DNA from 3 places in the Micromonospora sp. CNZ280 genome. Region 2 is predicted to be linked to each of the others. Evidence: predicted binding sites of a transcription regulator. Region 2 holds the regulator's gene; each other region holds the start of a gene.
The links. Region 2 encodes HrcA, which represses chaperone genes, less so after heat shock. Its sites were predicted from a motif close to GGTTNGCACNCTCNNNNNGAGNGTGCNAACC; they were not measured.
Positions count from the first base shown of each region.

Region 1 (7,755 bases), 920 kb from region 2:
GCCTCGTGTAGCGTGCGATTTCGGTCACCGTTTCAGCGGCCGTCGCCGATCGCCGAACGGTGGCCCCGGGATGCCGGCCTGCCGGCCTCCGGGTTGTGGTACGCCGCGCAGAGTGAGGAAGTGCACCGTGGCACAGGGCACCGTGAAGTGGTTCAACGCCGAAAAGGGCTACGGCTTCATCGCCGTCGACGGCGGGCAGGACGTCTTCGTCCACTTCTCCGCGATCGAGATGGACGGCTACAAGGCGCTGGACGACGGCCAGCGGGTGGAGTTCGAGATCGCCCAGGGCCAGAAGGGGCCGCAGGCCGAGCGGGTGCGCGTCATCGCCTGACCCGGCGCCCCCACCCTTCCGACGCGCCGGGTCGGCGGGGCTGCGGTGCGGCCACCGCACCAGGAAAGATCGTGAGCCGTTCCAGCTGTCGCTGAGGAGGGTTCATGTCCGACCAGCCGCCCCCGGACGCGCCGTCCCCCACCCCGGGAGCCGCCGGCCCGGCCGCCCAGCAACCCCAGCCGTGGGATCCGGCCGCGCCGCCACCGCCCGGGGCGCAGCAGCCCCCGGCGTGGGATCCCGCCGCACCGCAGGCGTGGCCGGGCGGCACCCCGTACAGTCCGCAGGGCTGGCCGCCGGCCGCCGGTGGGCCGGGCTGGCCGACGCCGCCCACCGGCGGGTTCCCGCCCGGCGGGTACGGCGTGCCCTGGTACCCGCAGTCGGCGGTCGGCCAGCCGGGCTGGTACCCGCCCGGCTACGGCTTCGACCAGACCGACCCGCTGGTCACCCCGCCCGGGGCGGGGGTGTCCGGCTGGTTCGACCGGTGCGTCGGCGCGGTGCAGCGGGGCTGGCGGCTGCTGCTGCCGATCCTGCTGCTCACCCAGGTGCTGCCGGCGGCGGCGCTCTCGGTGATCAGCCTGCTGGTCGACCCGTCGGCCGAGTGGGACGCCGCGGCCAGCCAGAACCCGGACGCGCTGCCGGACACCTTCCTGACCGACCTGGCCACCCTGTTCGGCGTGCTGATCGGCGGCAGCCTGCTCTTCGGCCTGGTGCAGAGCGTGGGCTGGGCCGCCGGCAGCTGGGTGGTCGCCCGGCAGGCGGCCGGCGAACCGGTCGGGCTGGGCGCGGCGCTGCGGTACGGCCTGCGCCGGGCGTTCGGGCTCTGGGGCTGGACGCTGCTGATCGGCCTGATCGTGGCGCTCGGCGTCTGCCTCTGCGTGATCCCCGGCATCTACTTCGCGTTCGCGCTGAGCATGGCCGGTCCGGTCTGGCTCTTCGAGCGGCAGGCCCCGATCGGCCGGGCCTGGCGGATGTTCCACGACCGGCTTGGCCTGCTGCTCGGCCGGGTGGCGATGGTGGTCGCGGCGGTGATCGTCGGCTCGATGGTGGCCGGCGTGATCGAGACGGCCGGGACCGTGCCGTTCGGCACCACCCCGCTCGACTCCGCGGGCTCGGCGGTCGGCGTGACCATGGTCATCCTGGCGGCCGCGGTGCTGGCCCTGCCGGCGCACGTCGTGCAGCTCGTCGGCCTGGTCGTGACCTACGCCGAGCAGCGGGCCCATGAGGGCCCGGTGAACGCCGCCCGGCTGGCCGGCGAACTCGGCTGACCGGGGCGGTCGTGCTTGCACTCGCCCAGGGAGAGTGCTAAACAAGTCATTGGCACTCGCAACCTGTGAGTGCCAATGGTCGGGGCGGTGGGGCCGCGGCCACGCCGGCGGACAACCGTTGGCGAGGCGCGTGGCCGGTCGTCGCGGGCTATCCGGCCCGGCCGAGGAGGCGTCGCCGTCATCCGGTGGCGACGTCCCAAGGTGCGTACACCAGGCGGCCCATCCGGGACACACACTCGGGTGGCCCGTGAGTGTCCAGGAGGACAACGCCGTATGGCCAAGATGATCGCGTTCGACGAAGAGGCGCGCCGCGGCCTCGAGCGGGGCATGAACCAGCTCGCCGACGCCGTGAAGGTGACGCTCGGCCCCAAGGGCCGCAACGTCGTGCTCGAGAAGAAGTGGGGTGCCCCCACCATCACCAACGATGGTGTGAGCATCGCCAAGGAGATCGAGCTCGAGGACCCGTACGAGAAGATCGGCGCCGAGCTGGTCAAGGAGGTCGCCAAGAAGACCGACGACGTGGCCGGTGACGGCACGACGACGGCGACCGTCCTGGCCCAGGCCCTGGTTCGTGAGGGCCTGCGCAACGTGGCCGCCGGCGCCAACCCGATGGCCCTGAAGCGGGGCATCGAGGCCGCCGTGGCCAGCGTCTCGGAGGAGCTGCTCAAGCTCGCCAAGGACGTGGAGACCAAGGAGCAGATCGCCTCCACCGCCTCCATCTCGGCTGGTGACACCAGCGTCGGCGAGATCATCGCCGAGGCGATGGACAAGGTCGGCAAGGAAGGCGTCATCACCGTCGAGGAGAGCAACACCTTCGGCCTGGAGCTGGAGCTCACCGAGGGTATGCGCTTCGACAAGGGCTACATCTCCGCGTACTTCATGACCGACCCGGAGCGTATGGAGGCCGTCTTCGACGACCCGTACATCCTGATCGTCAACAGCAAGATCTCGTCGGTGAAGGACCTGCTCCCGATCCTCGAGAAGGTCATGCAGGGCGGCAAGCCGCTGCTGATCATCGCCGAGGACCTGGAGGGTGAGGCCCTGGCCACCCTGGTGGTCAACAAGGTCCGCGGCACCTTCAAGTCGGTCGCCGTCAAGGCGCCGGGCTTCGGTGACCGCCGCAAGGCCATGCTCACCGACATCGCCATCCTCACCGGTGGCCAGGTCATCAGCGAGGAGGTCGGCCTCAAGCTCGACGCCGTCGGCCTCGACATGCTGGGCCGCGCCCGTAAGGTCGTGGTGACCAAGGACGAGACCACCATCGTCGACGGCGCCGGTGACGCCGAGCAGATCCAGGGCCGGGTGAACCAGATCCGGGCCGAGATCGACAAGAGCGACTCCGACTACGACCGGGAGAAGCTGCAGGAGCGCCTGGCCAAGCTGGCCGGCGGTGTTGCGGTGATCAAGGTCGGCGCGGCCACCGAGGTCGAGCTGAAGGAGCGCAAGCACCGCATCGAGGACGCCGTCCGCAACGCGAAGGCCGCCGTCGAGGAGGGCATCGTCCCGGGTGGTGGCGTCGCGCTGGTGCAGGCCGGCAAGACCGCCTTCGACAAGCTGGACCTGACCGGCGACGAGGCGACCGGCGCGCAGATCGTCAAGATCGCGCTGGACGCCCCGCTGCGGCAGATCGCCGTCAACGCCGGCCTCGAGGGCGGCGTGGTCGTCGAGCACGTCCGCAACCTGGAGGCGGGCCACGGCCTCAACGCCGCCAACGGCGAGTACGTGGACCTGCTGGCCGCGGGCATCATCGACCCGGCCAAGGTGACCCGCTCGGCGCTGCAGAACGCGTCGTCGATCGCGGCGCTGTTCCTCACCACCGAGGCCGTCGTGGCGGACAAGCCGGAGAAGACCCCGGCCGCCCCGGCTGGTCCGGGTGGCGGGGACATGGACTTCTGAGTCCAGATCCGACCGGAAACGGGGCGGGCCGCTGACGCGGTCCGCCCCGTTTCGTCGTCAGGTGGGCAACGGGCGCTGGTTACGCCGCTTCTGTGGCCGGTCGTACGGCGGCCGGAGCTGGATCGGCGCGTCGACCATCTCCAGCGGCTCCTCGGCCTCGGCCTCCTCGGCGCCGACCATCTCCGCCAGTTGTTCGGCGTCGCCGTAGTCGAGGCGGTCGAACGGCAGTTGCCCGGGGAGTTCGCCGACCGGGGTCCAGGTGACGGGCTGGACGTCGTCGGTATGTTCGTCGTCCGTGGTCATGGCTGCCTCCTCTACCGAAACGGTAGGAGGCGGCGGTGGGCGCTGTGGGTGAACGGCGTTATCGGGATCTATGTCCTATTCACCCTGTCGCGCGTCGAGTGTCCTGCGGTACAGGAAGAAGACCCGCTCGATCCGGGCGCCCGCGCTGCCCGAGTAGAACGGCACCGGCCCGACCCAGCCGATCTGCGCCGCCTCCACCCCGGCCGCACGCTGGTCGCGCAGGCAGCGGCGCAGCAGCACGCCGCCGATGCCGGAGCCCTCGGCCGCCGGGGCGGTGCCCATCGGCCCGAACCAGCTCGGCCGGCTCGACCCGTACGCGGCGAAGCCGAGCACCTCGCCGTCCCGCTCCGCCAGGTGGCAGCCCGCCCCGTCCCGGCCGACCGAGCCGAGCAGCTCGGCGTCCCAGGCCCCGCCGAAGGTGGACCGGGCGAACGCGGTCAGCGCCGGCAGGTCGGCCGGCTCGGCCCGGCGTACGGTGACGCCCTGCCCCGCCAGCCGCCGCTCGGCGTCCCCGGTGGACCGCAGCGCCGGCGACCCCGCGTACGACAGGTCGGCGGTCATGTTCCAGGCCGTCCGGTCCTGCCGGTAGCCGAGCGCCAGCGCGGCGCAGATCGCCGGGGTGTAGCGCACGTCGATGCCGGGCCAGGCGTAGTAGGGCGGGTTCCCGGCCAGCAGCACCTCGGCCGCGCCCAGCCCGGCGAGCGTCCGCTCGGCGTGCCCGAGCAGCGCCCGCCCGATGCCCCGGCGCCGCCCGGCCGGGTCGACCGCCACCAGGTCCACGTGCCCGAGCCGCGGGTCGGCGGCGACCGAGCAGATCAGCACCCCGACCAGGTCCCCGCCCCGGTACGCGCCCAGCGCGACCACCGGGCGGTCCGCGCCGGCCCGGGTCCACAGGGCGGCCACGATCTCGGCGGCCTCGGCCGCGTCCTCCGGCAGGTCCAGCGCCCGCCGGCACAGCTCCACCACGGCCGGCGCCCGGTCGGCGGTCAGCTCGACGATCTCCGCGTCCATGGTGGCCGACCCTAGATCACCGGGTACCGGGGTGCGCAAGGGCGGCGCAGCGATCACCCGAAGCCCAGCGGGTTCCCGGCGGCCGGTCAGGAGCGGGCGGCCTGGACCGCGGCGTACGCGTCGACCAGGCCGGCGCCGGTGATGTTCCGGTCGCCCCCGCAGGCGTCGGCCGGGTCACGGGAGCGGTAGCCGGCGATCGCCGGGCTGGCCGTTTCCCGCAGGATCCGCCGGGTCCGGGCCAGGTCGCCGACCAGCGCCGGGTTCGCCGACCACATCAGCGCCACCACGCCGGCCACCTGCGGGGTGGCCATCGAGGTGCCGTCGAGCCGGGCGTACCCGCCGCCGGGCATCGCCGAGACCACCTCGGCGCCCGGCGCCACCAGGTCCGGCTTGGCCGCGCCACCCGGCGCCGGCCCGCGCGAGGAGAAGCTGGTGACCCGGCGCTGCCGGTCCACCGCCCCCACGGTCAGCACGTCCGGGTACGGCGCGGGCGGGTCGTCGACCGACCCGCAGTACGGCCCGGTGTTGCCGGCGGCGGCCACCACCAGGATGCCGGCGGCGTCCAGCGCGGCCGTGGCCGGACGGAGCACCCGGGGGTCGCAGCCCTCCATCGACGGGCAGCCCCACGAGTTGGTGAGGATGTCCGGCGCCCGGGACGGCCGGCCGTCGGTGAACGGGTCCCCGCCGGGCGGGAAGGGCGCCAGCATGAACTGGAGGCAGTCCAGGTAGTACGCCGGGTTGCCGAGGTTGCGGTCCAGGTTGACGCAGCCCACCCACTGCGCGCCGGGGGCCACCCCGACGCCGCCCCGGCCCACCGCGCTGCCCACCGTGTGGGTGCCGTGCCCGCCCCGGTCGGCCGGCGCGCGGCTACCGTTCCACGGGTCGTACCAGGAGTCGTCGCCGCCCCGGAAGCCGCCGGCGAGCGCCGGATGCCCGCCGTCCACCCCGGAGTCGGAGCTGCCCACCACCACGCCCGAGCCGTCCACGCCGAGCTGCGACCAGACCCGGTCCGCGCCGATCAGCCGGATGTTCCACTCCGGACCGGTCGGGGCGGCCACGGTGCCCCGGCTGATCCCGGCCGGCGCCGGCAGCGGCCGCAGCCGCTGGCTGACCAGCACCCGGTCCACCTCCGGCCGGCCGGCGAGCCAGGCCCGCACCGCCGGCCCGCCGGCCACCTCCACCGCGTTGACCAGGTAGTACGGGGTGTACGGCAGCCGCAGCCGGCGCAGGTCGCGGCGCAGCTCGGCCTGGCTGCGGTCGGCGGTGGCCACCAGCCGCCGGTAGACCTCGGCCGCGCGGGCGTCCCGGCCGGCCCGCCCCGGCGCGCCGGCCGGCAGCCCGGTCAGGTCGGCCTGCTCGCGCAGCACCACCAGCAGCCGCTCGCCGTGCAGTCCGGGCTGGCCGGGGCCGGCGGCGACCACTCCGGTCGTCACCAGCAGGGCCGCGGCGGTAACCGTGGCCACCCGCCGGCTCGGCGTGCGGCCGCGCGGCCGGGCCAGCAGCACCCCGTACGCGATCGCCAGCAGGGCCGCGACGGCGAGCCCCGCGCCGGCGGCGGCCGCCACCCAGAACGGCACGTCGCGGGTGTTGGTGAGGACCAGGGTGATCTCTTCCGGGTCGGTGAAGGCGAGCGGGCCGAGCACGGCGAGCCCGACCAGCCAGCCGGCCGGAGCGCGGTCGGCGGCCTGGCGGACGCCGGGGCGGCGGGCCGCCGCCTGGAGGGCGGCCAGCGCGAAGCCGGCCGGCGGCAGGGTCAGCAGCAGTGGCAGCTGCGCACCGGGCTGGCCGATCCCGGCGGCCAGCAGCAGCAGCGCCACCCCGGCGACCAGCCCGCCGACCAGCACCAGCCGGGCCGGCCGGGGCGACTCGCCGACCGCGAACGGGGCCCAGAAGCCGGCGTCCAGCAGTGCCCCGGCCAGCGCGCCGAGGGCGGCCGCCGCCAGCGCGGCGAGCCCGGTCTCCAACGGCCCGCCGAGCGCGCCCAGCCAGACCCAGGGCAGCAGCAGCACCAGCCCGGCGGCCACGCCGAGCAAGCTGAGGCTGCCCGGCCGGCGGCCCCGGGCGGCCGTCGCCGGCTGGCCGCGGCGGCGGGCCAGCCGGACCAGCAGGGCGGCGGCCAACGCGGCGGTGGCGGCCAGTGCCGCGAGGTACGCCTCGTGGTGCACCGGCGGGATGGCGCGCAGCAGCCCGAGGGCGGCGAGCAACAGCGCCCCGGCCAGCCAGGCGCGGCCGGTGGCCCGGACCGCCGCCGAGCGGGGCACCAGCGCCAGCAGCAGCGCGGGCGTGCCGACCAGCAGGACGGTCGGCAGGCCGAGCGCCGGCCAGAGCCAGACCAGCCGGTCCAGCCCGCTGGCCAGCAGCACCTGGTCGGTCAGCCATCCGCCGGCCTGGGTGAGCAGGGTGCACCCGACGATCCAGCCGCCGGCCAGCGTGGCCGCCACCACCGCCCACGGGCTGGGCCGCGGCGGCGCGGGCGGGGGCTGCGGCACGTACGGACCGGTGGGCGACGGGGGACCGACCTGCATCCCCAGACAGTACGGCCCGAGCGCCGCCTGCCGCCGGAGTGCCCGCGACGGTTACGGTGGACGGGTGCGCGATCCGAACGTGTCCCGATCAGTCGCCGGTCAGCTCTCCCCGGAGCGCCGCGCCGACGACCTGCGCCGGCTCCGGGCCGAGCGGTTCGACGTGCTGGTCATCGGCGGTGGCGTGACCGGCGCCGGCGCCGCCCTGGACGCCGCCTCGCGAGGGCTGAAGGTGGCCCTGGTGGAGGCGCGCGACTACGCCGCCGGCACCTCCAGCCGGTCCAGCAAGCTGATCCACGGCGGGCTGCGCTACCTGGAGCAGTTGGAGTTCCACCTGGTCCACGAGGCGCTCACCGAGCGCGGACTGCTCGCCACCCGGCTGGCGCCGCACCTGGTCCGACCGGTGCCGTTCCTAGTCCCGCTCCCC
Region 1 is NZ_JAAOYP010000001.1:1,513,071-1,520,825, reverse strand. Features, by position in the region: gene FHX32_RS07215 (cold-shock protein) at 128-331, shown strand; gene FHX32_RS07210 (hypothetical protein) at 436-1,596, shown strand; gene groL (chaperonin GroEL) at 1,870-3,492, shown strand; gene FHX32_RS07200 (hypothetical protein) at 3,550-3,795, opposite strand; gene FHX32_RS07195 (GNAT family N-acetyltransferase) at 3,871-4,806, opposite strand; gene FHX32_RS07190 (S8 family serine peptidase) at 4,893-7,331, opposite strand; gene FHX32_RS07185 (glycerol-3-phosphate dehydrogenase/oxidase) at 7,411-7,755, shown strand, end outside.
Region 1: groL (chaperonin GroEL) is a predicted target of HrcA. The motif match lies at 1,644-1,674, and genes of this name have one in related genera.

Region 2 (7,755 bases):
CGGGGTCAGCACCCGCGCATCGTACGGCTGCGCACGCCCCCGCATGTACGCCAGCGGCGCGACCTCGATCGTGCCCGCCGCCATCAGCTTCGGGATCGAGTCCGGGTCGAGCATGTCGTGCAGCGCGTCGTAGAGCGGGCGCAGGTAGGGGTCGATCTTCTCGTTCAGCGTGCCGGGCAGGAAGCCGAGCCGCTCCCCCGCCTCGACCGCCGGCCGGGTGAGGATGATCCGGTTGACCTGCTTGGCCTGCAGTGCCTGGACGGCCTTCGCCATGGCCAGGTAGGTCTTGCCGGTACCGGCCGGGCCGATGCCGAAGACGATGGTGTGCGCGTCGATCGCGTCGACGTAGCGCTTCTGCCCCAGCGTCTTGGGACGGATGGTGCGGCCACGCCGGGAGAGGATGTTGAGCGTCAGGACCTCGGCGGGCCGCTCGGCGCTGCCCTGCTCGAGCATGCCGACGGTACGCCGGACGGCGTCTGTGGTCAGGGTCTCGCCTTTCTCGATGAGTTCGAGCAGCTCGCTGAAGAGCCGCTCGGCGAGGGCATTGTCCGCGGGGGCACCACTGATCGTGATCTCGTTGCCCCGGACGTGCACGTCGCTGTTCACCGAGCGCTCGACCAGTCGCAGGATCTCGTCACCCGCGCCGAGCAGGTTGACCATGATCTTGGAATCGGGGACCGTGATCCTGGTCTGCACCCGAGGCGGGCCGGGAGGTGGGGTGCCGGTCATAGGTCGGGCCGAGGGGCCCTGCGCCACCTGCTCTCGAATCAGCGCCGGCCCTGCTGGCGCGGCGTGCGGACGTTACACCCATCGTATCGGTTCAACACGGGTGGCACCTCGCCCATTTCCGCCGCCCCGGGTCAGCTTCCGGCGCGGAAGTCGTACCGATCGAAGGTCTCCTGGGTGCGGGTGAACCGGTACGTCGCCCAGTGCATCCGGACCACCGTGCCACGCTCGTCCCGGGTCAGCCGGAGCAGCTCACCAGCCTCCCGGCCGGACACCGTGCGGTAGACGTCCGGCTGGTCCGGCAGCGGCTCGAAGACCGCCGGCGGCTTCCCCGCCGGGTCGTCGGCGCCCCGCGCCCGCAGCGCCCCGTCGTGCCAGGAGAAGACGTACTCGAAGCCCTCGCCCCACCAGCGGCCGAGCAGCCCGCGTACCGCCTCGGGGGCCGGCGGGCCCGGCCGCCACGGCTCGATCTCGGCGGGGTCGTGCTCCACCGCAGCGTTGAGCAGCCGGTGGGTCAGCTCGAACAGCTCCGCCGCGGTGCCGGACGAGCCGAGCACCGCCGCGCCCATCGCACCGGCGGTGCCCTCACCGCCCCGCCGGCCGTAGACGGCGGCCAGGAAGCCGGGCATCGCGCCGTCGTGCCCGACGTGCATGATCCGCCGGCCCTGCGGGACCAGGATCAGCCCGAGCCCGAAGCCGCCGGACCAGAGCGTCTCGTCGGTCATCGTCACCGGCCAGCACATCTCGTCCAGGGTCGACGGGGCGAGCACCCGGCCGGCCGCGTCGAGCGCCGCGGGGTCGGCCAGGAAGGCGGCCCACCGCGCCATGTCGCCGGCGGTGCTCCAGAGCTGGGCGGCCGGGCCGACCGCGCCGAAGTCGGTCGGCGGCTCCGGGTGCGCCTCGTCGGAGTACGCGTCGACCAGGAAGCCCGTCGCGGCCCGCCGGCCCGGCGTCACCGTGGTGCGGGTCAGTCCCAGCGGGGTCAACACCCGCTCGGCCAGCACCTCGGCCCAGGTGCCGCCGCGCAGCTCGCCGACCATCCGGCCGAGCAGCGCCATGCCGAGGTTGGAGTAGTGGTAGCGGCGGCCCGGCGGCAGCACCCGCTCGGCGCGGGCCAGGTCGGCGAGGAGCGCGTCGGCGTCCGGGGCGCGCAGCGTGTCCCAGACGTCGCCGTACGGCTCCCGCTGCAGACCGGCGGTGTGCGACAGCAGCCGGCGCACGGTCAGCTCGCCGTGCGCCGGCAGGTCGAGGTGCCGGCCGATCGGGTCGTCGAGGTCGAGCAGGCCGTCGTCGCGGCACTGCAGGGTCAGCACGGCGGTGAAGGTCTTGGTGACCGAGCCGATCCGGAACCGGGTCTCCGGGTCGAGCGCGGTGTCGTTGCCGGTCCAGCCGACCGCGCACTGCCACAGCGGCCGGTCGGCCCGGTGCAGCGCCGCCGACACCGCCGGCACCCGCGCCTGCGCCTGCACCCGCCGCACCATCCGCCCGAGGCGGTCACCCACATCCGTCACCCGGGCAGTGTAAGGAGGAGCGGCGGGTCGGGGGGCGGCGACGGGTCAGCGGCAGAGCATCGGGCCGAGCGGCGCGCCGCCGAGCAGGTGCGCGTGCGCGTGGAAGACCTCCTGGCCGCCGTACGTTCCGGTGTTGAACATCAGCCGGAAGCCGTCGCCGAGCAGCCCCTCGTCCTCAGCCACCGCGGCGGCCGTGGCGAGCACCGCACCGGCCAGCGCGGGGTCGCCCTGGCCGAGGGTGGCCACGTCGGCGTAGTGCTCCTTGGGGATCACCAGCACGTGCACCGGCGCCTTCGGGTCGATGTCGCGGAAGGCGAGGGTGGTGTCCGTTTCCCGGACGATGGTGGCCGGGATCTCCCCGGCGACGATGCGGCAGAACAGGCAGTCGGCTCCCATCCGGGCATGTTATGCGCTGCGCCGGGGGGCGGTGGGCAGGGCCGGACCGCTCCGGCATGATGGCCGGCGTGACTTCACGGGCGGTACTGGTGACGGGGGGCTCGCGCGGCATCGGGCGGGCGGTGGTCAGGGCCTTCGCGGCCGGCGGCGACCGGGTGGCGATCCACCACCGGGACTCGGCGGAGCTGGCCGAGGAGTTGCGGGCGCAACTACCGGGCGACGGGCACGTCGTGGTCCGCGCCGACCTCGCCGACCCGGACGCGGTCCGGGCGATGGTGGACGAGGCCGCCGAGCGGCTCGGCGGGCTGGACGTGCTGGTGAACAACGCGGGCGTGTATGGGCCCGCCGACCCGCCGCACCCGGTCTTCGAGAGCAGCTACGAGCAGTGGCGGCAGCGCTGGCGCGAGGTGCTGGACACCAACCTGTTCGGCGCGGCCAACGCCACCTGGTGCGCCGCCCAGCACATGCGCGGGCGCGGCGGGCGGATCGTCAACGTCTCCTCGCGCGGCGCCTTCCGCGGCGAGCCGGGCAACCCGGCGTACGGGGCGAGCAAGGCGGGGTTGAACGCGATGGGCCAGTCGCTGGCGGTGGCGCTGGCCCCGTACGGGATCGCGGTGGCCACCGTCGCGCCCGGTTTCGTGGCCACCGACATGACCAACGAGCACCTGAAGGCGGAGCGCGGCGCGGCGGTACGGGCGCAGAGCCCGTTCAACCGGGTCGCCCGCCCGGAGGAGATCGCCGCCGCGGTGCACTGGCTCGCCTCCGCCGAGGCCGAGTGGGCCTCCGGCACCATCGTCGACCTCAACGGCGCCTCCTACCTACGCAGCTGACCGGCCGACACCCTCCCGCCCGCTGCTCGGCTTCACCGGGCGCAACGGCCGGCGGGCCCCGGACGGGACGGCTACCAGCGGTGTAGGCGGGTGGCGAGGACGGCGAGGGCGGCGACGCCGGCGGTCGAGGTGCGCAGCACGGACGGGCCGAGCCGCACCGGGCGGGCGCCGGCCGCGGTGAACGCGTCCAGCTCGGCCGGGGCGATGCCGCCCTCGGGGCCGACCACCAGCACGATCTCGCCGGAGTCGGGCAGCTCGGCGGTGGTCAGCCGGTGGTCGGCCTCCTCGTGCAGCACGAACGCGGCGGCCGCCCCGGCGATCCGGCGGGCCACCGTGCCGGTGGACTCGTCGGGCGCTCCGGCGACCACCGGCAGCCAGGCCCGGCGGGCCTGCTTGGCGGCCTCCCGGGCGGTCGCCGCCCACTTCTCCCGGGCCCGTACGCCCCGGTCGCCGCGCCACTGGGTGACCGAGCGGGCCGCCGCCCAGGGCACGATCTCGTCCACCCCGACCTCGGTCATCGCCTGCACGGCCAGCTCACCCCGGTCGCCCTTGGCGATGCCCTGCACCACCACCAGCCGCGGCACGGACGCGTCGACGTACCCCCGGGAGCGCACGTCCAGCTCCAGGCTGCCCCGGCCGACGGCGGTGACCACGGCGGTGGCCGTGCCCCCGTGCCCGTCGGCGAGCAGCAGCTCCTCGCCGACCCGCAGGCGCTGCACCGTGGCGGCGTGGTGGCCCTCCGGGCCGTCGAGGGTCAGCGAGTCGGCGGTCGGCAGTGACTCGACCAGGAACAGCGGCGCGGACACCGGATCAGGCTATCGGCCGCGCCGGTAGCCGGGGCGGTGAGGCGGGCCGCGCCGTACCCGGGGTGCGGCGCGGCGTGCCGATGCGTCAGGCGTGACCGTTGAAGGCGTCGCGCATCCGGGAGAAGAAGCCGCCCTGCTTGGTCAGCTCGGCGACCTCCTCGCCCCGGGTCTTGGCGAACTCGCGCAGCATCCGCTCCTGCTCGGCGTCGAGCTTGGTGGGGGTGCGCACGTCGAGGTGGACGTAGAGGTCGCCGCGGCCGGTGCCGCGCAGGTGCGGCACGCCCCGGGCGCGCAGCCGCAGCGTGCTGCCCGGCTGGGTGCCCGGCTTGACGTCGACGGTTTCCTCGCTGTCCAGCGTCTTGATGGTCAGCCGGGTGCCGAGCGCGGCGGCGGTCATCGGCACGGTGACCCGGCAGTGCAGGTCGTCGCCCTTGCGGGAGTAGACGTCGTGCGGCCGCTCGTGGATCTCCACGTAGAGGTCGCCGGCGGTGCCGCCGCCGGGACCGACCTCGCCCTGCTGGGCCAGCCGGATCCGCATGCCGTCCTCGACGCCGGCCGGGATCTTCACGGTCAGTGACCGGCGGGTGCGCACCCGGCCGTCACCGGCACAGGTCGGGCAGGGGTGCGGGATGGTGGTGCCGTAGCCCTGGCAGACGGTGCACGGGCGGGCCGAGACCACCTGGCCGAGGAAGGTGCGCTGCACCGACTGCACCTCGCCCCGGCCGCCGCACGCCTCACAGGTGGCCAGGTGGGTGCCGGCGGCCGTGCCGGCACCGGAGCAGGTGGTGCAGAGCACGGCGGTGTCGACGGTGATCGGGGCCTCCACGCCGAACGCCGTCTCGTGCAGGTCCAGTTCCAGCCGCAGGATCGCGTCCGCGCCGGGCCGGGTACGCGGCCGCGGCCCGCGGGAGCCGCCCGCGCCACCGAAGAACGCGTCCATGATGTCCTGGAAGCCGACGAACGGCCCGGCGCCGCCGGGGCCCCCGGGGCCGCCCGCGCCCCCGCCGCCCGGGGCGAGCGGGTCGCCGCCCAGGTCGACGATCTGCCGTTTCCGGTCGTCCGAGAGGACCTCGTACGCGGCGTTGATGTCCTTGAACTTCTCCTGGGCCTCCGGATCCGGATTGACATCCGGGTGGTACTGCCGCGCCAGCTTGCGGTAGGCGCGCTTGATCTCGTCGTCGGAGGCGTCCCGGCTCACGCCGAGAATGCCGTAGTAGTCCCTGGCCACTGCGTTCCGTGTCCTCATGTTCGTCTCGCGTTGCGCCGGCCGCCGGCCGGAACCGGCCGTCGGTACTGCCTGGTCAGTTCTGGGCCAGCAGGTCGCCCACGTAGCGTGCCACGGCCCTCACCGTGGCGATGGTGCCGGGGTAGTCCATCCGGGTCGGCCCCAGCACGCCGAGACCACCGACGATGGTCGAACCGGGGCCGTAGCCGGTGCTGACCACCGAGGCGGCGCGCAGGTTGTCGATCTCGTTCTCGTCGCCGATCCGGACCCGTAGCGTGCTCGGCTCGACCTCGCCGATCAGCTTGAGCAGCACGACCTCCTCCTCGAGCGCCTCGAGGATGGGCCGCAGCGAGCCCTGGAAGTCGAGCAGCCCGCCGCGGGTCAGGTTGGCCGTGCCGGCCAGCGCGATCCGCTCCTCGTGCCGCTCGACCAGCGTCTCGAGCAGCACGGTGGAGAGGGTGGCCATCGCCGGCCGCAGGTCGGGGCTGGCCTCGTCGACCAGCGCCTGCACCAGCGGCGGGGTCTCCGACAGCCGGGTGCCGACCAGCTTCTCGTTGACCAGCCGGCGCAGGTCGAGGACGTCGTCGGCCGGGATCGGGCCGGGCATCTCGACCAGCCGCTGCTCGACCCGGCCGGTGTCGGCGATCATCACGAGCATCAGCCGGGTGGTGGAGATCGGCACCAACTCCAGGTGACGCACCGAGGAGCGGGCCAGGCTCGGGTACTGCACGACGGCGACCTGCCGGGTCAGCTGCGCCAGCAGCCGCACCGTACGGTGCACCACGTCGTCGAGGTCGACCGCGCCGACCAGGAAACGCTCGATCGCCCGGCGCTCGGCCGGGCTGAGCGGCTTGACCCGGGACAGCCGGTCCACGAAGAGCCGGTAGCCGCGGTCGGTGGGCACCCGACCGGCGCTGGTGTGCGGCTGCCGGATGTAGCCCTCCTCCTCCAGCACGGCCATGTCGTTGCGCACCGTGGCCGGGGAGACCCCGAGCTGGTGCCGCTCGACCAGCGCCTTGCTGCCGACCGGCTCCTGCGTGGCGACGTAGTCCTCGACGATCGCGCGCAGCACCGCGAGCTTGCGGTCGTCGAGACCCATCTCCCCACCTCCTGTCGCACGTCGGCCGGCGGCGCGCTGCCGGCCGCGCGGCGCATCCTGGCACTCGACTGTAGCGAGTGCCAGTCTACGTCGGCGGGCCCGCCGACGCGATGATCAAGACGGACCACCGGTGCGCCCGCGCCGGCCGATCATCCGGACAAGCCGGTCGATGTCGCTCTGGTGCGTCCTTGCCGGCTGCCCCTACCGTGACGTGCATGACTGAACCGCCTCGCCCCCCGGGAGCCGACGGCCCCGGCGCTCCGCCGCCGGACCCGACCGCTCCGTCGGCCGTTCCCGGCCCGCCGGCCGGTGACGAACCCACCGCACCACTGTCCGGGGCCCCTGCCCCGGGCGGCTATCCCCCGCCCGGTGGCTATCCGCCACCCACCGGTGACCAACCGCCGTCGGGTGGCTACCCTCCGCCGGCCGGCGCTCCCCCGTCCGGCGGCTACCCGCCGCCCGGTGGCTACCCCCCGGGAGCCGGCTACCCGGCCGGTGGCGGCTACGGCCCGCCCGCCGGCTACGCCAACAACGAGGACAAGACCTGGGCCCTGATCGCCCACTTCGGCGGCGCGGCCGGCGTGATCGTCGGCGGCGGCCTGCTCGGCTGGCTGGCGCCGCTCATCGCGATGATGGTCCGCGGGCAGCAGTCGCCGACCGTCCGGGCGCACGCCGTCGCGGCGCTGAACTTCCAGCTCACCTGGACGATCGTCAGCGTGCTGAGCTGGGTGGTCACGCTGATCACCTGCGGGATCCTGTTCTTCGTCCCGATGCTCGTCTGGCTGGTGCCGCTGATCTTCGGGATCATCGGTGGGTTCAAGGCCAACGAGGGCGTGCTCTACCGCTACCCGATGACCTACAGCTTCACCAGGTGACCCGGGCCGGCCGCTCCCCCGGCCGGCTCCGGGCAGCCCGGGTCAGGGCAGCAGGTCGCGCACCACGGCGTCGGCGAGCAACCGCCCGCGCAGGGTGAGCACGGCCCGACCGGCCGCGTACTCGGGCGCGGTGAGCAGCCCGTCGGCCAGCGCCCGCTCGGCGCCGGCCCGGCCGGCCGCGTCCAGGCCGACCAGCGGCAGCCCGTCGGCGAGCCGCAGCCGGAGCATGACGTCCTCGGTGTGCGCCTCGTCGGAGGTGAGCACCTCCCGGGCCAGGCCGGGCGACC
Region 2 is NZ_JAAOYP010000001.1:588,326-596,080, forward strand. Features, by position in the region: partial or broken gene FHX32_RS34830 (PhoH family protein) at 1-729, opposite strand, end outside; gene FHX32_RS02755 (serine hydrolase domain-containing protein) at 861-2,237, opposite strand; gene FHX32_RS02760 (histidine triad nucleotide-binding protein) at 2,283-2,633, opposite strand; gene FHX32_RS02765 (SDR family oxidoreductase) at 2,702-3,463, shown strand; gene FHX32_RS02770 (16S rRNA (uracil(1498)-N(3))-methyltransferase) at 3,535-4,269, opposite strand; gene dnaJ (molecular chaperone DnaJ) at 4,355-5,497, opposite strand; gene hrcA (heat-inducible transcriptional repressor HrcA) at 5,571-6,593, opposite strand; gene FHX32_RS02785 (DUF4870 domain-containing protein) at 6,809-7,468, shown strand; gene hemW (radical SAM family heme chaperone HemW) at 7,511-7,755, opposite strand, start outside.

Region 3 (7,755 bases), 580 kb from region 2:
TGTCCCAGTCCGGCACGGACTGGTCCGGGCCCTTGGTGTACTCCTTCGAGTCGAACTTCGGCTTGAGGATCGAGTCGTACCCGTTCTTGAACAGGGTGGCGTTGTTGTCGGTCGGCGAGCCGTTGAGGTAGGCCACGACCGGGTTCTTGGCGCCCTTGTCGGTCAGGCACTTGGCCAGACCCTCGCCCTGGAGCTTGCCGACCGCCTCGTTGTCGAAGCTGACGTAGTACTCGGCGGAGCCGCCGAGGGTGAGCCGGTCGTAGTCGATGGTCGCGACACCCTGCGACTTGGCCTTGTCCAGGACGGCCTTGCCGGTGCCGGAGTCCAGGTTGACGATCATCAGGGCGGTGACGCCGTTGGTGATCATCTGGTCGGCGATGGTCTGGAACTGGGTCTTGTCGCCCTGGGCGTTCTGGATGTCGTACTGGACGCCGGCGGCCTTGAACGCCTCTTCCAGGAACTTGCGGTCGGCGCCCTCCCACCGGGCGGAGGACTTGCTGTCCGGGAGGATGACGCCGATCTTCGGGGTCTTGGCGCTGCCGGCCTGGTCACCGCTGCCGGATTCGTCGCCACAGGCGGCCACGCTGCCGACGGTCAGGAGGCCCACGGCGGCGAAGGTGAGGAAGCCCTTGCGCATGTGCAGGGTCCTTTCGAGGGTGGGGGTAGGTGTTGTTTTGTTGTGCCCGGCAACGTATTCCGCCCCCCGACCCGACCACAAGGGTGCCGAGGTCATGAGTTTGTTGGCAGCGGTAACAATTCAGCAACGCCCCCGACACCCCCAAGAAAGCGCTCCCACCCCCGCCGCCGTCACACCGACGTGTTGATCAAGAGGTTTGCGTCGTACCCAGCGCGATTTCCCGCCCCAAACCCCTTGATCAACCCGCTGGGGGTGGGGGCGGGTCAGGGGGTGGTGGAGAGGGGGGCGAGTTGGGCGGCGGTGAGGGTGATCAGGTCGGCCGGGGCGAGTTGGAGTTGGAGGCCGCGCCGGCCGGCGGAGACGTAGATGGTCTGGAAGTTCAGCGCCGACGAATCGAGCACGGTGGGCAGCCGCTTGCGCTGGCCCAGCGGGCTGATCCCGCCCCGGACGTAGCCGGTAACCCGTTCGGCCACCGTACGGTCGGCCAGCGCAGCCCGCTTGCCGCCGACCGCAGCGGCGAACGCCTTGAGGTCCAGCTCACCGGTCACCGGCACGACCGCCACCGTGAGCACCCCGTCGACCTCGGTGACCAGCGACTTGAACACCCGTTCCGGCGGCACGCCGAGCGCCTCGGCGACCAGCCCGCCATAGTTCGGCGCGTCCGGGGAGACGTCGTACGGATGGGTGCTGTGGGCGATCTTCCGCTTCGCCAGCAGCGCCGTCGCCGGCGTTCCCTGTCCCGCCATGCCGGACAAGCTATCGGCGCACCACCCGCCAAGCCACCCAATACCCACCCCCGCCCCCGCGATCTTGCACTACGGGCCCCGGCATTCCGGGTGAAGCGCGCGAATCAGGGGCCGAAAGTGCAAGATCGCGGGGAGGTGGGCGGCGGGTGATGGGCGGGGAGGTGGGTGGCGGGGGCTGTCAGGTGGGTGGGACGGGGTGGCAGAGGAGCGTGGTGGGGGCGTTGGCCACCCGGGTGAGGACGAGGCTGGCGGCGTTGTCGCCGGCCAGCTTCAGGTCGCGGCGCAGTCGCTCCGGCTCCAGCGCCGAGCCGCGTTTGAGGATCTCCACCCGGCCCACCCGCCGTTCGCGGAGCAGCGCCCGCAGCCGCTTGAGCGAGAACGGCAGCACGTCGGTGACCGCCAGGCAGCGGGCGTACGGCGTGGCGGCCGGCGCGTCGGCGTACAGGTAGGCGATGTCGGGGTCGGCGAGCGTGGCGTCGAGGGCGTCGGCCAGCTCGGCGACCAGGTGGGCGCGGACCACCGCCGGGTCCGGGTCGTACAGGTAGCGGCGCACCGGCCCGACCGGCGCCTGCCGGTCGCCGGCGCCGGTCAGCACGTGTGCCGCCGCGCCACGCAGCACGGTGGCCCGGCGGGGGACCTCGGCCAGCCGGCCGCACCACAGCGTCGCCTCGACCAGGTCACCGTCCACGCCGACCCACTCCGCCTCGGCGCCCGGCGGGATCAGCGCGTGGTCCAGCCCGGGCGCCACCTTCACCACGGTGTACGGCACCCGCTCGGCCAGCCCGAGCACGAAGTCCCACGGCGGCGAGTAGGCGCTCGGGTCGAACACCCGCCGGCCGGTGCCGGCCTTCCGCCGCGCCGGATCGCAGAAGACCGCGTCGACCCGGTCGACGTCGAAGGCGGTGGCGTCGCCGCACTCGACGGTGAACAGCTCGGCCACACCGGCCGCCTCGGCGTTCGCCGCGGCCATCGCGGCGGTCACCGGGTCGGCCTCGACGCCGTACACCCGGATCCCGGCGCGGGCGGCGGCGAGCGCGTCGGCGCCGAGCCCGCAGCCCAGGTCGGCCAGGGTGCGCACCCCGGCGGCGCGCAACCGTTCGGCCCGCCGGTCGGCGGCCACCCGGCGGGTGGCCTGCTCCAGCCCGGGCCGGGTGAGGAACATGCCGGCGGCTTCCGGCCCGAACTTGCCGGCCGCCCGGCGGCGCAGCTCGACCTGGGTCAGCGCGGCGGCGGCCAGCCCGGCCGGGACGCCGGCCGAGCGGAGCGCCGACGCCGCGGCCAGCGGGTCGCCGCCGGCCACCTCGGCCGCCGCGGCGAGCGCGGCCGACCCCTCGGCGGTACGCAGGGCGGCGAGCTGATCCAGATCCACCCGCCCATTGTCCCGGCCCCGCTCCGCGTTCCGCGCACGCCGTCATGCCGGCGATACCGCGGTGTCCCGCGGCCCGGACGCCGTCACGCCGACCCGGCCTCGCAGCCCGCCCGGGCCGTCCCGTCGCGCGGCTGCGGGTGCTGGCGGCGCCATGTCGGCGATGTGGGGGTGTTGGGCGGCGTCGGATAGCCCCACGTCGGCGGCCTGGTGTCGATCATCTGCGGGGGCCGCGTGGAAGCGGATCAGCTCCAGCATGGCGACGAAGAGGCCGCCGGTGTCGAGCACCGCGTCGACCCGGCCAGGTAGTCCGGCTGGACCGGCCGCTCGCCGATCTCGACGGCGCTCACCTGGGACGACGAGTAGTTGATCAGCTTGCCCAGCTCCTCCTGGCTGAGCCCGCGCGCCTGGCGGGCCCGACGGAGCTGGTCGCGCAGGAAACGTCAGTGTCGGTACCCGGGACATCCGGTCGCTCCCTCCCTTCGACATCGCGCCGGCACCGGAGAGTAGGGGGCTGATCACGGTGTGGCGAGGCGTTGCCGGCGTGTCGCGGTGTCCCGTGGCGGAACACTGGCGGAACAGTGGCGACACGAGGTCCGGGGCGTTGGCACTCTCCTTGACGGAGTGCTAGCCGAGGAATAACCTGCGATTAGCACTCTCACCCTGAGGGTGCCAGCTTCCGGGCCGCTCGGTCCGGGCGCTGAACGCCAGGCGGACCGGCACCCGCGACGACGGCCCCGCCCGGTGGCATGTGGCAGATTGACGCTGGTCGGCCCGCCGACCGGTAACGAAACCAGTACCCCAGGAGGGTATGCCCGTGACTACCGCGACCAAGGTTGCGATCAAGCCGCTCGAGGACCGGATCGTGGTCCAGGCGAACGAGGCTGAGACCACCACGGCGTCGGGCATCGTGATCCCCGACACCGCCAAGGAGAAGCCGCAGGAGGGCACCGTCCTCGCTGTCGGCCCGGGCCGGATCGACGACAAGGGCAACCGCGTGCCGATCGACGTCAAGGTCGGCGACACCGTCCTCTACTCGAAGTACGGCGGCACCGAGGTCAAGTACGCCGGCGAGGAGTACCTGGTGCTCTCCGCCCGCGACGTCCTCGCGGTCATCGAGAAGTAAGCAACCGATCAGTGTCGTTGCCCCGGTCCGGCTCGCCGGGCCGGGGCAGCGTCGCTTCGAAGGGACATCCATGGCGAAGATCCTGAGCTTTTCGGACGACGCCCGGCACCTGCTTGAGCACGGTGTCAACGCCCTCGCGGACGCGGTCAAGGTCACCCTCGGCCCGCGCGGGCGCAACGTCGTCCTGGACAAGAAGTTCGGTGCGCCCACGATCACCAACGATGGTGTGACCATCGCCAAGGAGATCGAGCTCACCAACCCGTACGAGAACCTCGGCGCGCAGCTGGTCAAGGAGGTGGCGACCAAGACCAACGACGTCGCCGGCGACGGGACCACCACCGCGACCGTGCTGGCCCAGGCGATGGTCCGGGAGGGCCTGCGCAACGTCGCGGCCGGCGCCAACCCGACCGGCCTGAAGCGGGGCATCGACGCGGCGGCCAACAAGGTCTCCGAGGCGCTGCTGGCCCGGGCGGTCGAGGTGTCCGACAAGAAGGCGGTCGCGCACGTCGCGACGGTCTCCGCGCAGGACGCCACGATCGGCGACCTGATCGCCGAGGCGATGGAGAAGGTCGGCCGCGACGGCGTCATCACCGTCGAGGAAGGCTCCACCCTGCACACCGAGCTGGACGTGACCGAGGGTCTCCAGTTCGACAAGGGCTTCATCTCGCCGAACTTCGTCACCGACGTGGAGGCGCAGGAGGCGGTCCTGGAGGACCCGTACATCCTGATCACCACGCAGAAGATCTCGGCGATCGAGGAGCTGCTGCCGCTGCTGGAGAAGGTCCTCCAGAACAGCAAGCCGCTGTTGATCATCGCCGAGGACGTCGAGGGTCAGGCGCTGTCCACCCTGGTGGTCAACGCGATCCGCAAGACCGTCAAGGTCTGCGCGGTCAAGGCCCCGGGCTTCGGCGACCGCCGCAAGGCGATGCTGCAGGACATGGCCATCCTGACCGGCGCCGAGCTGGTCGCCCCGGAGCTGGGCTACAAGCTCGACCAGGTCGGCCTGGAGGTGCTCGGCACCGCCCGCCGCGTGGTGGTGGACAAGGAGAACACCACCATCGTCGACGGTGGCGGCCAGGCCAGCGAGGTCGCCGACCGGGTGGCCCAGATCCGCAAGGAGATCGAGGCCTCGGACTCCGAGTGGGACCGGGAGAAGCTCGCCGAGCGGCTGGCCAAGCTCTCCGGCGGCATCGCCGTCATCAAGGTGGGCGCGGCGACCGAGGTCGAGATGAAGGAGCGCAAGCACCGCATCGAGGACGCCATCGCGGCGACCAAGGCCGCGGTCGAGGAGGGCACCGTCCCCGGCGGTGGCGCCGCGCTGGCGCAGATCCTCCCGGCGCTCGACGACGACCTGGGCTTCACCGGTGACGAGAAGGTCGGCGTCTCGATCGTGCGCAAGGCGCTGGTCGAGCCGCTGCGCTGGATCGCCCAGAACGCCGGCCACGACGGCTACGTCGTGGTGCAGAAGGTGGTCGGCAAGGAGTGGGGCCACGGCCTCGACGCGGCCACCGGCGAGTACGTCGACCTGGCCGCGTCCGGCATCGTCGACCCGGTGAAGGTGACCCGCAACGCGGTCAGCAACGCCGCCTCGATCGCCGGCCTGCTGCTCACCACCGAGAGCCTCGTGGTGGAGAAGCCGGCCGAGCCGGAGCCGGCCGCCGCCGGGCACGGGCACTCGCACGGCCACGGCCACAGCCACCAGCACGGCCCGGGCTTCTGACCCGGTAGCACGCCCGGTCCGGGGCACACCGTCACGCCGACGGTGTGCCCCGGCCGCGGTTCCGGGGTGTACGGGCCGCGGGCCGTCGCCGGCCGGGCGGCATTACGGAACGCTGACGCGGCTACCGGCCGGGCCGACCGATCGGAAAGACTGGCCCGATGAGCACCACGACGCGCCGGTACGCCGCGCTGGCCGGGTTCACCGCCGCCGCGGTGGCGATCGGCTCCGCCGAACTGGTGGCGGTGCTGACCGGCCCCCGCTCGGCTCCGCTGGTCGCGGTCGGCGGACTGGTCGTCGACACCGTGCCGGAGCCGCTCAAGCAGCTCGGCATCGGGCTGTTCGGCACGTACGACAAGGTCGCGCTGCTGGTCGGGACGGCGCTGCTGCTCGGCGCGGCGGCCGCGCTGCTCGGGGTGCTGGCCGTCCGCCGGCTGGCGGTGGCGCTGGCCGGCGTCGCCGCCTTCGCGGCGCTCGGGGTGGTCGCGGCGCTGACCCGCGCCGGCGCGGACCTCGCCGACGCCCTGCCAGCGCTGCTCGGTGCCGGGGCGGGGGCGCTGGTGCTCTGGCTCTTCGTGGCCGGCCCGCTGGAACTCGACCCCTGGCCCTGGTCGCCACCCGAGCCGCTGCCCTCCGCCGTGCGCCCGACCAGCCCGGGACCGGCCGGGGAGCCGGACGCCGAGGCGGCCACCGATCTGCCCGGGAACCGGGCCGCGACGGCCGAACCGGCGGCGGGCGAAGCGGAGAGCCGGCCTGCGCGGGCCGAGCCGGCGGACGGCAGGGAGCGTCGGCCCACGGCCGGGGAACGGGCGGCGGAGCCGAGGTCGGCAGGCGGGTGGGAGCCGCTGGAACGCACCGATCCGGAGTCGCGGCGGCGGTTCCTCACCGGGGCCGGGGTGCTGCTCGGTGCGGCCACCGTGGCCGGTCTGGGTGGGCGGTGGCTGGCCGGGCGGCGGGGCGTCTCAGCGGCCCGGGCGGCGGTGCGGCTGCCCGCGCCGGTCTCCGCCGCGCCGCCGGTGCCCGCCGGGGCCGACCTGTCGCTGACCCAGCTCGCCCCCTACGTCACGCCGAACTTCGGCTTCTACCGGATCGACACCGCGCTGGTGGTGCCGCAGGTGGACCCGGAGACCTGGCGGCTGCGCATCCACGGCCGGGTCCGCCGGCCACTCACGCTCAGCTTCGCCGACCTGCTGGCCCGACCGCTGGTCGAGCGGTACGTGACGCTGGCCTGCGTGTCCAACGAGGTCGGCGGCGACCTGATCGGCAACGCCCGCTGGCTGGGCGTGCCGCTCAAGGAACTGCTCGACGAGGTGGAGCCCGAGGAGGGTGCCGACCAGGTGGTCGGGCGGTCGGTGGACGGCTGGACCTGCGGCACCCCCACGGCGGTGCTGCGCGACGGGCGGGACGCCCTGCTGGCGGTGGGGATGAACGGCGAGCCGCTGCCGGTCGAGCACGGCTTCCCGGTGCGGATGGTGGTGCCCGGCCTGTACGGCTACGTCTCGGCCTGCAAGTGGGTCACCGAGCTGGAGCTGACCAGCTTCGCCGACTTCGACGCGTACTGGGTGCCGCGCGGCTGGTCGGCGCAGGGGCCGGTGAAGACCCAGTCGCGGATCGACACGCCCCGGGCGCGCAACCGGCTCACCGCCGGCCCGATCACCGTCGCCGGGGTGGCCTGGGCCCAGCACCGGGGTATCCGCCGGGTGGAGGTACGGGTCGACGAGGGCCCCTGGCAGGAGGCGGAGCTGGCCGCCGCGGTCTCGGTGGACACCTGGGTGCAGTGGTCGTGGCGGTGGGACGCCACGCCGGGCGAGCACACCCTCCAGGTCCGGGCGACCGACGCCACCGGCGAGACCCAGACCGCCCGCCGCCAGGACGTCGCCCCCGACGGCGCCACCGGCTGGCACACCGTCCCCCTAACCATCCGCTAACCCCCACCCGCCCCGCCACAGCCCCGCTGATCATGAAGTTGTTGACCGGTGCCGGCGTGTCGCGTCACCAACTTCATGATCAACGGGGTGGGGTGGGTGGGTCAGGCGATCTTGCGTTGGGCGGGGACGGCCGACTTGTGCGGCCGGCCCAGGCGGGCCTCCAGCCGGGCCACGTCGACCCGGGTCTGCCGGCGGTCGGCCAGGTCCTCCCAGCCCATGGCGAGCAGCCGCAGCC
Region 3 is NZ_JAAOYP010000001.1:1,170,949-1,178,703, reverse strand. Features, by position in the region: gene FHX32_RS05550 (ABC transporter substrate-binding protein) at 1-637, opposite strand, end outside; gene ybaK (Cys-tRNA(Pro) deacylase) at 901-1,383, opposite strand; gene FHX32_RS05540 (THUMP-like domain-containing protein) at 1,562-2,752, opposite strand; gene FHX32_RS05535 (hypothetical protein) at 2,795-3,037, opposite strand; gene FHX32_RS05530 (helix-turn-helix domain-containing protein) at 2,995-3,186, opposite strand; gene groES (co-chaperone GroES) at 3,561-3,875, shown strand; gene groL (chaperonin GroEL) at 3,946-5,595, shown strand; gene FHX32_RS05515 (molybdopterin-dependent oxidoreductase) at 5,754-7,520, shown strand; gene FHX32_RS05510 (WhiB family transcriptional regulator) at 7,622-7,755, opposite strand, start outside.
Region 3: groES (co-chaperone GroES) is a predicted target of HrcA. The motif match lies at 3,397-3,427, and genes of this name have one in related genera.